One region of the Pseudomonas sp. S2_C11 genome, then DNA from elsewhere that is predicted to be linked to it. Evidence: predicted binding sites of a transcription regulator. Region 1 holds the regulator's gene; each other region holds the start of a gene.

Region 1 (2,202 bases):
GTGATTTGCGACACTTCCTCGGCCTGCGGCATGTGCGGATCGATCTGGAAATTGACGATCGCACTGTGCAGTTCACGTGTGAGCTTGCCCACTTCCTGATACAGGCCGCGGTCACGGGTCTGATTGAGCTCATGGATCAGTTGCACCGCGTCGCCGAACTTGCCTTTTTCAAGGCTCTCGACCAGTTCGACCGCGTGTTTTTTCAGGGTCGATTCGAAATCGCCCTGTGATGATTCGTTATGCTCCATAGCTCCCCCGCGCATTCATCAGCCGATGCGTTCGAAAATCTTCTCGATTTTGTCTTTCAACGCTTGAGCCGTGAAAGGTTTGACTACGTAACCGTTCACACCGGCCTGAGCGGCCTCGATGATCTGCTCGCGCTTGGCTTCAGCAGTCACCATCAACACCGGGAGGTGCTTGAGTTTCTCATCGGCGCGCACGTGACGCAGCAGGTCGATACCGGTCATGCCCGGCATGTTCCAGTCCGTTACCAGAAAGTCGATGCTGCCGCTGTTGAGCACCGGAATGGCAGTGGTGCCATCGTCGGCCTCGACGGTGTTGGTGAACCCAAGATCGCGCAGCAGGTTCTTGATGATCCGCCGCATCGTTGAGAAGTCATCAACGATGAGGATTTTCATGTCTTTGTTCAATTCGACCTCCAAGCAGTCTTAAACGCGCCCAGCACCTGGACGCGCCACTTCAATCAATCGGCGCAGCACTTAAAGTTTGTCTGGAGCACAACGGATCGAGACCGGCGCCGCTTATCACCGCACCAGCCTCGTTTCGCAGTGTCCCCACACTGCCTTCAGCGCGCTCGCCACTCCCCCAAACGCCCCCGCAGACGGGCCGCGCACTGGCTGTGTAACTGGCTGACCCGCGATTCACTGACGCCAAGGACTTCACCGATTTCCTTGAGGTTCAGCTCTTCGTCGTAGTACAGCGCCAACACCAGTCGCTCACGCTCCGGCAAATTGGCAATCGCGTCCGCCAGCGCCGCCTGAAAGCGTTCATCTTCCAGATCGCGTGACGGCTCCATATGAGCACTGGCGCCATCCTCGTGCAGCCCTTCGTGTTCGCCGTCCTGCAAGAGGTCGTCGAAACTGAACAGGCGACTGCCCAAGGTGTCATTCAGAATCCCGTAGTAATCGTCGAGACTCAATTGGAGTTCGGCCGCAACCTCGTGATCTTTAGCGTCACGGCCGGTTTTAGCTTCAATCGAGCGAATCGCGTCGCTGACCATCCTGGTATTACGGTGAACCGAGCGTGGTGCCCAATCCCCTTTGCGCACTTCATCGAGCATCGCGCCGCGGATTCGAATGCCCGCGTACGTTTCGAAACTGGCGCCTTTGCTGGCGTCGTATTTGGTCGAGACTTCCAGCAAACCGATCATCCCGGCCTGGATCAGGTCTTCGACCTGCACGCTGGCCGGCAGGCGCGCCAGCAAGTGATAGGCAATGCGCTTGACCAGTGGCGCGTAACGCTCGATCAATTCGTATTGCGCGTCACGCGCCGACTTTTTGTAAAGATTCATGCCACTGGCGGTCATATCACAGGCCCTGCGGTTTGCTGCACGAGACGCTCGACGAAAAATTCCAGATGCCCGCGCGGGTTGGCGGGCAGCGGCCAGGTATCGACCTTCTGGGCGATGGCTTTGAAGGCCAGTGCGCACTTGGAACGGGGAAAGGCTTCGTAGACGGCGCGCTGCTTCTGCACTGCCTTGCGCACGCTTTCGTCGTATGGCACGGCGCCGACGTATTGTAGGGCGACGTCGAGGAAGCGATCCGTGACCTTGGTCAACTTGGCGAACAGGTTGCGCCCTTCTTGCGGGCTCTGCGCCATGTTGGCCAGCACGCGGAAGCGGTTCATGCCGTAGTCGCGGTTGAGCAACTTGATCAGCGCGTAAGCGTCGGTGATCGAAGTCGGCTCGTCGCAGACCACCAGCAACACCTCTTGCGCGGCACGAACGAAACTGACTACCGAGTCACCAATACCCGCAGCGGTGTCGATCACCAGCACGTCGAGATTGTCGCCGATGTCGCTGAACGCCTGGATCAGGCCGGCATGTTGCGCCGGGCTCAGGTGCACCATGCTCTGCGTGCCGGAGGCCGCCGGCACGATGCGAATCCCGCCCGGGCCTTGCAACAGCACGTCGCGCAGTTCGCAACGGCCTTCGATAACGTCGGCCAGTGTGCGCTTGGGTGT
Region 2 (2,202 bases), 1.6 Mb from region 1:
ATTTTCGGCCCGCAGAAAGGCGCATCGCCTGCGCAGGTTGAGCAGCTCGATCAGGCGCTGGGGCACTTCGCCGAGCTTTGCGCGCAAGCATTGGGCAGGGACGTGCGCGATGAACCGGGCAGCGGCGCGGCGGGTGGTCTGGGGTTTGCCGCCAAGGCTTTTCTCGGTGCGCAGTTTCAGGCGGGCGTCGAGGTGGTAGCGGAACTGGTCGGGCTCGCTGACGCGGTCAAGGGTGCGGATCTGGTGATTACCGGAGAAGGCCGCTTCGATGCGCAAACCCTTCGCGGCAAAACGCCGTTCGGTGTTGCGCGAGTTGCCAAACGACACGCTGTGCCGGTGATCGTGATTGCCGGGACCTTGGGCGAGGGCTATCAGGAGCTCTATCAACACGGCATCGACGCCGCTTTCGCCGTGACCAGCGGACCGATGACGCTCGAACAAGCCTGCGCCGAAGCTCCGCGCCTGCTGCGTGAACGCGCCACCGATATTGCTCGGGTCTGGCAACTCGCCGCCCAACGCTGATCGGCTTGCCTATGTAGGAGCTGTCGAGTGCAACGAGGCTGCGATCTTTTGACTTTTAAAAGCAGGATCAAAAGATCGCAGCCTCGTTGCACTCGACAGCTCCTACCAAGGGCAGCGGAGCAGTTTTTGATTGTTGCCACGTCCTGAAAAATATTTACCGCAGACCCGAAACCTTCCTCAAGCCTGGCCGATACAACGGTCAGGCGCACACAAAACCACAATTCAGTGCCGCCGGACTGTCGCCCGCTATGGGCCAGTGCTCACGGCATGGACGCTCGTAGTTTCTTTCTTTCGAGAGTCCGACCATGTCCCTGCGTAACCTGAATATCGCGCCACGTGCTTTCCTCGGTTTTGCCTTTATCGCCTTGTTGGTGATTGTCCTCGGCGTGTTCGCGGTCAGCCGCATGACGGTCATTCGTCAGGCGTCGGTCGACATGGACACCAACCAATTGCCAAGCGTGACCCACCTCAGCGTGGTCACGGAAAACGTCCTGCGCATGCGCATTCTCTCGTTCCGTGTGCTGGTCAATCGCGAACCGGCCAGCCTGCAAGAGGCAGAAACCCGCATCGCGGTGCTCGTCGACAAGGTGCGCAAAGCGCAGGCCAGCTACGCTGCGTTGCCGGCAGGCCCTGAAGAGCGCGCGGTCTTCCAGACGTTTTCGACGACGCTCGATAATTACCTGCAAGCGCAGAATCAGATGATTGAGCTGTCGCGCAAAGGCGATCTGGAAGCGATGCGCGCGTTGATCAACACGCGCATCAAGGAAGGCACCGATCAGATGGGCGAGCAGCTCAACAAGCTGATCGGCATGAATACCGCCGGGGCCAGAGCGGCGGCCATTAAGGCCGGTGAAAACTATGACAGCGCCATCACCGGGATCATCATCGTCGCCGTGATTGCGGCGCTGGCCACCGTGTTGCTCGCCTGGTTGCTGACCCGCAGTATCGTCACGCCGCTCAACCGCGCCGTGCTCGCTGCGCAAACCATTGCTGGCGGTGACCTCAGTAAAGCCATCGAAGTCGACGGCAAGGACGAACCGGCGCGCTTGCTTGAAGCCTTGGCGGCGATGCAGACCAACCTGCGCAAAACCATCGAGCAGATCGCCGGTTCCGCCACGCAACTGGGCGCCGCTGCCGAAGAACTCAGCGCTGTTACAGAAGAGGCTTCGCGCGGCCTGCAACAACAGAACAACGAAATTGAACAGGCCGCCACTGCTGTCAACGAAATGACCGCTGCGGTGGAAGAAGTGGCGCGCAACGCCGTCTCGACCTCCGAAGCCTCGAACCAGTCGACCCACGCCGCCCGTGAAGGTCGCGATCAAGTGGTGAAAACCGTCGACGCGATCCAGACCATGACCCACGACGTGCAGAACACTGCGCAGATGATCGAAGGCCTCGCCGCGCAGGGCCGTGACATCGGCAAGGTGCTGGACGTGATTCGTGCCATCGCCGAGCAGACCAACTTGCTGGCGCTCAACGCTGCGATTGAAGCCGCGCGTGCCGGCGAGGCTGGCCGTGGCTTTGCCGTGGTGGCTGATGAAGTGCGAGCCTTGGCCCATCGCACCGCGCAGTCGACCCAGGAAATCGAGAAAATGGTTGCCGGCATCCAGAACGGCACCGGTGAAGCGGTCTCCTCGATGCAGCAAAGCAACCAGCGTACCCAGTCCACTCTGGAAATGG
Region 3 (2,202 bases), 3.0 Mb from region 1:
GCCATCACTCCACGGGGTTCTACGGAAAGCCGGGGAGTCTACCGCTCAAACGCGATAATTTACAGAGGCGCGACAGCTTAAGACGACAAAGCGACAGAATCTGTCGAGAGCGCGACGATGACCGGCGAGTCAGGAAGTCGCTGCGGCGGTGGCTGGCGTACTCGCTTGCGGCGCTGGCGCAGGGGCTGTGGTCGGTGCCACACGTGACAGTTTCACATTGACCCGGCGATTCTTCGCACGATTGGCTTTGCTGGTGTTCGGCACGATCGGATACTGCTCGCCGTGGAAACGCACGGTGATCTGCGATTCCTGAATGCCGTTGGCCTTGAAGAAATCGACTACCGCCAGCGCGCGGCGGCGCGACAATTCGCGGTTGGTCAGACGATTGCCGCTGTTGTCGGAATGGCCGTCGAGGTCAATGTGGTTCACCGTCGGGTCGGCCTTCATGTATTCGAGCATCACTTGCAGCTTGGCCTTGGCAGCCGGGTCCAGCTCAACGCCTTCGCCGGGAAAGCCTATCTGCGATTGCTTGATCTGGTCGAAATTCTGCGGCAGCAATTTCGCCACGCAGCCTTGGTAGTCGTTGAACGCCTTGCTGAATTTCACCGGCAACAAACGCACTTCCGACACCCGGCCATCGCCAGACGCACGGCGAACTACCGGGCTACGGCCGTCCAGCAGACCGCTGATCAGCCCACCGGCCTGGGATTGCGAGCTGTTGAACAACACATTGCCACTGCCCAGCCGTACCGAGCCCAGATTGATATCGCCTCGCCCCGGCTGCCACGGTGCAGCGGCAGCGAGCAACGTCGCCGAGCCGCCACCAAGCATGGCGTTGTAGGCATTCAGGCGAAAGATCGCCTGCTCACCGGCCTTGCGCACGAATTCGCCCGAGCCGAAATCAGTGATCGGTTGCGTCAGGCGGCATTCGAACTTGTCGCCGGCGACCGTCCACTCAATGTTCTCCAGACGCGTCTGGTAAGTCAGCGCCATCGCGGGAAGGCTGGCAAACACACTGAGCAGGGCTAAATAACGCTGGCGCACGGGAGGCTCCATTGGCTTGTGAAACACAAACACCGATTCACACAATGTTTACGGCATACCTTCGGGATATCGGACGCTTGTGGCAAAACTTGATAGCGGGTGCCTGCAAGAGTCTTTTCCGGTAGCATTCGCCTCAGTTTGACCCGCCTGGAATCCCCTCATGTCCGACCGCCTGACCCTGCTGCGTCCCGACGACTGGCACATTCATCTTCGCGATGGTGCCGTGTTGACCAATACCGTTGCCGATGTGGCCCGCACCTTCGGGCGCGCGATCATCATGCCGAACCTGGTACCGCCGGTGCGCAACGCCGCTGAAGCCGACGGCTATCGTCAGCGCATTCTCGCTGCCCGCCCGGCCGGCAGTCAGTTCGAGCCGTTGATGGTGCTGTACCTCACCGACCGCACCCAACCGGAAGAAATTCGTCAGGCCAAGGCCAGCGGTTTCGTCTACGCCGCCAAGCTTTACCCGGCCGGCGCGACCACCAATTCCGATTCCGGCGTGACCAGCATCGACAAGATCTTCCCGGCGCTGGAAGCCATGGCCGAAGTCGGCATGCCGCTGTTGATCCACGGTGAAGTCACCCGTGGCGACGTCGATGTATTCGACCGCGAAAAGATTTTCATCGACGAGCACATGCGCCGCGTGGTCGAGCGTTTCCCGACGCTGAAAGTGGTGTTCGAGCACATCACCACCGGTGACGCCGTGCAATTCGTCAACGAGGCTTCGGCCAACGTCGGCGCGACCATCACCGCGCACCACCTGTTGTACAACCGTAACCACATGCTGGTGGGCGGGATTCGGCCACACTTCTATTGCTTGCCGATCCTCAAGCGCAACACCCATCAGGAAGCCTTGCTCGATGCCGCCACCAGCGGCAGCGCCAAGTTCTTCCTCGGCACCGACTCGGCGCCCCACGCCCAGCACGCCAAGGAAGCCGCCTGCGGTTGCGCCGGTTGCTACACCGCCTACGCCGCCATCGAGATGTATGCCGAAGCGTTTGAACAGCGTAATGCGCTGGACAAGCTCGAAGCCTTCGCCAGCCTCAACGGCCCGCGTTTCTACGGCCTGCCGGCAAACACCGATCGCATCACCCTGGTTCGCGAAGAATGGACCGCCCCAACCAGCCTGCCATTTGGCGAGCTGACCGTTATCCCGCT
Region 4 (2,202 bases), 1.9 Mb from region 1:
TTCGTAAGCACCACCGGACAAACCGGACAGCGCCTGCGCACGGCTATTGACCTCTTCCGAAGCGCGGCGGATGTGCTCGACCATGGTCGACAGCGCCTGGCTCATCTGGTTGAACGCGCGGGACAGCTGCCCGATTTCATCGTGGCTCGATACGTTCAGACGCACGCTCAGATCACCAGCACCCAAGGCCTCAGCCTGACGCACCAGATCGCCCAACGGCGCGAGTTTGCTGCGCAGCAGCCAGACCACGGAACCGACCGCAAGCAACATCGCCAGCAGGCTGCCGATCGCCAGTTGCGTACCGACGCTCCAGGTCACCGCGCGGATCTCGGCTTTCGGCATGCTCGCCACCACCGACCACGGACCACCTTCAAACGGCACGGCGATGCTGTAGAAGTCCTCGCCCTTGTCGCTCCAGAACTCACCCTTGCCCGGGGTTTTCACCAGGTTGTTGATGGTCGGGGCGGCTTGATCCAGGTTTTCGACGCCGGCAATCGGCACCAGCCATTTGTTCTGCTCGTCGAGCAGGGCCAGCGAGCCGGTCTTGCCAATGCGGAAGCGCTTGAGATTGGCGAACTGCGCGTTCTGCGCGTCGGTGTAATCGAAACCTACGTACAACACGGCGATGATCTTGCCGCCCGCATCGCGCACCGGTGTGTACTGCGACATGTAGTAGCGCTCGAACAGCAGCGAGCGACCGACATAACTCTGCCCCGCCATCAACTTCGCGTAGGCCGGGTTGGCATGATCGAGCACGGTGCCGATGGCACGGGTGCCGTCCTGCTTGCTGACGTTGGTGCTGACGCGAATGAAGTCTTCGCCGCTGCGCACGAATACCGTGGCCACACCGGCGGTCATCTGCTTGAACTCGTCAACTTCCTTGAAGTTGTTGTTCAGCACTTCGTTGCCCAGATGCAGACCCGGGGTCTGCACGCCGGCCACGGTCACTGGCTGATCAGGGTGCACACTCAGGCCACTGCCGAAGCGTTTTTCGAACAGACCGCTCAGGCGCAAGGTGCTTTCGCGCAGCGTACCGTGGAAGGTACTCAGTTGATCGGCCAGCAGCCGGGCCTCACTGGCCAGATGCTCTTCACGGGTGGCGAGGTTGGCGGAATCCAGCGAACGCAAGGCGAACACCGTACTGCCGCTGATGACTATCGCCAGTATCACAGCAAGGGCAAGACCCAGCTGCGAGGCGATCCGAGCACGAGGTTGAGACATGAACAGCTCCTGGCCGAGCCACCGAATCCTCCTTGATCGCGGTAATTGCCCGGAAAATATTCTAATAGTGGGGTGTAACGCGGAACCGGCACGACGGTTCCACATGCTCGTAGTCGGCGGTAAAACCGAATACTTGAGCGGATTGCGTGGGTATGGCGCAGTAGTGGCATTGTGCCGGCTCGAACGTTTCAGCTCAAGCGCTCTACCGCCGGCAATTGCATGGCGCGGACTTCGCCTTGGAGAAAATCGCTGAGGCGGCGCAAACGTTCACCTCCCGGACGCGGTTTCGGCCACACCAGGTAATAATTCAGGCCACTGGCGACGGCGGTCGGCCACGGCAGGCTCAAGCGCCCTTGCGCAACATCTTCGGCAACCATCAACAGATCACCCATCGAAACGCCATAGCCGCGCGCCGCGGCGATCATGCCCAGCTCCAGCGTATCGAACACTTGTCCGCCCTTGAGCGAGACCTGATCGGACAGGCCCATGCGCTCCAGCCAACTGCGCCAATCGCGGCGATCCGGGGTCGGGTGCAGCAGTTCGGCGGTCGCAAGACGCGCTACATCCCAAGGTTGGTCATTGAGCAGGTTCGGCGCGCCGACCGGAATCAATTCCTCGGGAAACAGCAGGCTCGCTTCCCAGTCCGGTGGGAAATGCCCGTCACTGAGCAACACCGCGCAATCGAACGGTTCGTTGTTGAAGTCCACCGAATCAATGTCCATCCACGCGCTGGTCAGTTGCACCTCATTGCCCGGCTGCAAATGGCGGAAGCGACTCAACCGCGCCAGCAGCCAACGCATGGTCAGGGTCGATGGCGCTTTCATGCGCAGGATGTCGTCCTCGGCGCGCAAGGTATTGCAGGCGCGCTCGAGGGCGGCGAAGCCTTCGCGGATTCCGGGTAGCAGCAGCCGCGCCGATTCGGTCAGTTGCAGGTTGCGCCCGCTGCGATGAAACAGCCGGCAGGCGAAGTGTTCTTCAAGG

What was found. Region 1 encodes FliA, which starts transcription of late flagellar genes. Its sites were predicted from a motif close to CTAAAGTTTNNNNNNNNNNNGCCGNTAA; they were not measured.
Region 2: the regulator FliA is predicted to act here: its motif matches at 689-716, upstream of AB4N48_RS09795 (methyl-accepting chemotaxis protein).
Region 3: the regulator FliA is predicted to act here: its motif matches at 1,111-1,138, upstream of AB4N48_RS03495 (flagellar protein MotY).
Region 4: the regulator FliA is predicted to act here: its motif matches at 1,332-1,359, upstream of AB4N48_RS25320 (methyl-accepting chemotaxis protein).

Annotation. Positions count from the first base shown of each region.
Region 1 covers NZ_CP162765.1:3,693,658-3,695,859, forward strand. The annotation lists gene AB4N48_RS16690 (protein phosphatase CheZ) at 1-248, opposite strand, end outside; gene AB4N48_RS16695 (chemotaxis response regulator CheY) at 267-638, opposite strand; gene fliA (RNA polymerase sigma factor FliA) at 806-1,546, opposite strand; gene fleN (flagellar synthesis regulator FleN) at 1,543-2,202, opposite strand, start outside.
Region 2 covers NZ_CP162765.1:2,131,349-2,133,550, forward strand. The annotation lists gene AB4N48_RS09790 (glycerate kinase) at 1-522, shown strand, start outside; gene AB4N48_RS09795 (methyl-accepting chemotaxis protein) at 828-2,202, shown strand, end outside.
Region 3 covers NZ_CP162765.1:733,377-735,578, reverse strand. The annotation lists gene AB4N48_RS03495 (flagellar protein MotY) at 130-1,044, opposite strand; gene pyrC (dihydroorotase) at 1,205-2,202, shown strand, end outside.
Region 4 covers NZ_CP162765.1:5,640,185-5,642,386, reverse strand. The annotation lists gene AB4N48_RS25320 (methyl-accepting chemotaxis protein) at 1-1,221, opposite strand, end outside; gene AB4N48_RS25315 (LysR substrate-binding domain-containing protein) at 1,410-2,202, opposite strand, start outside.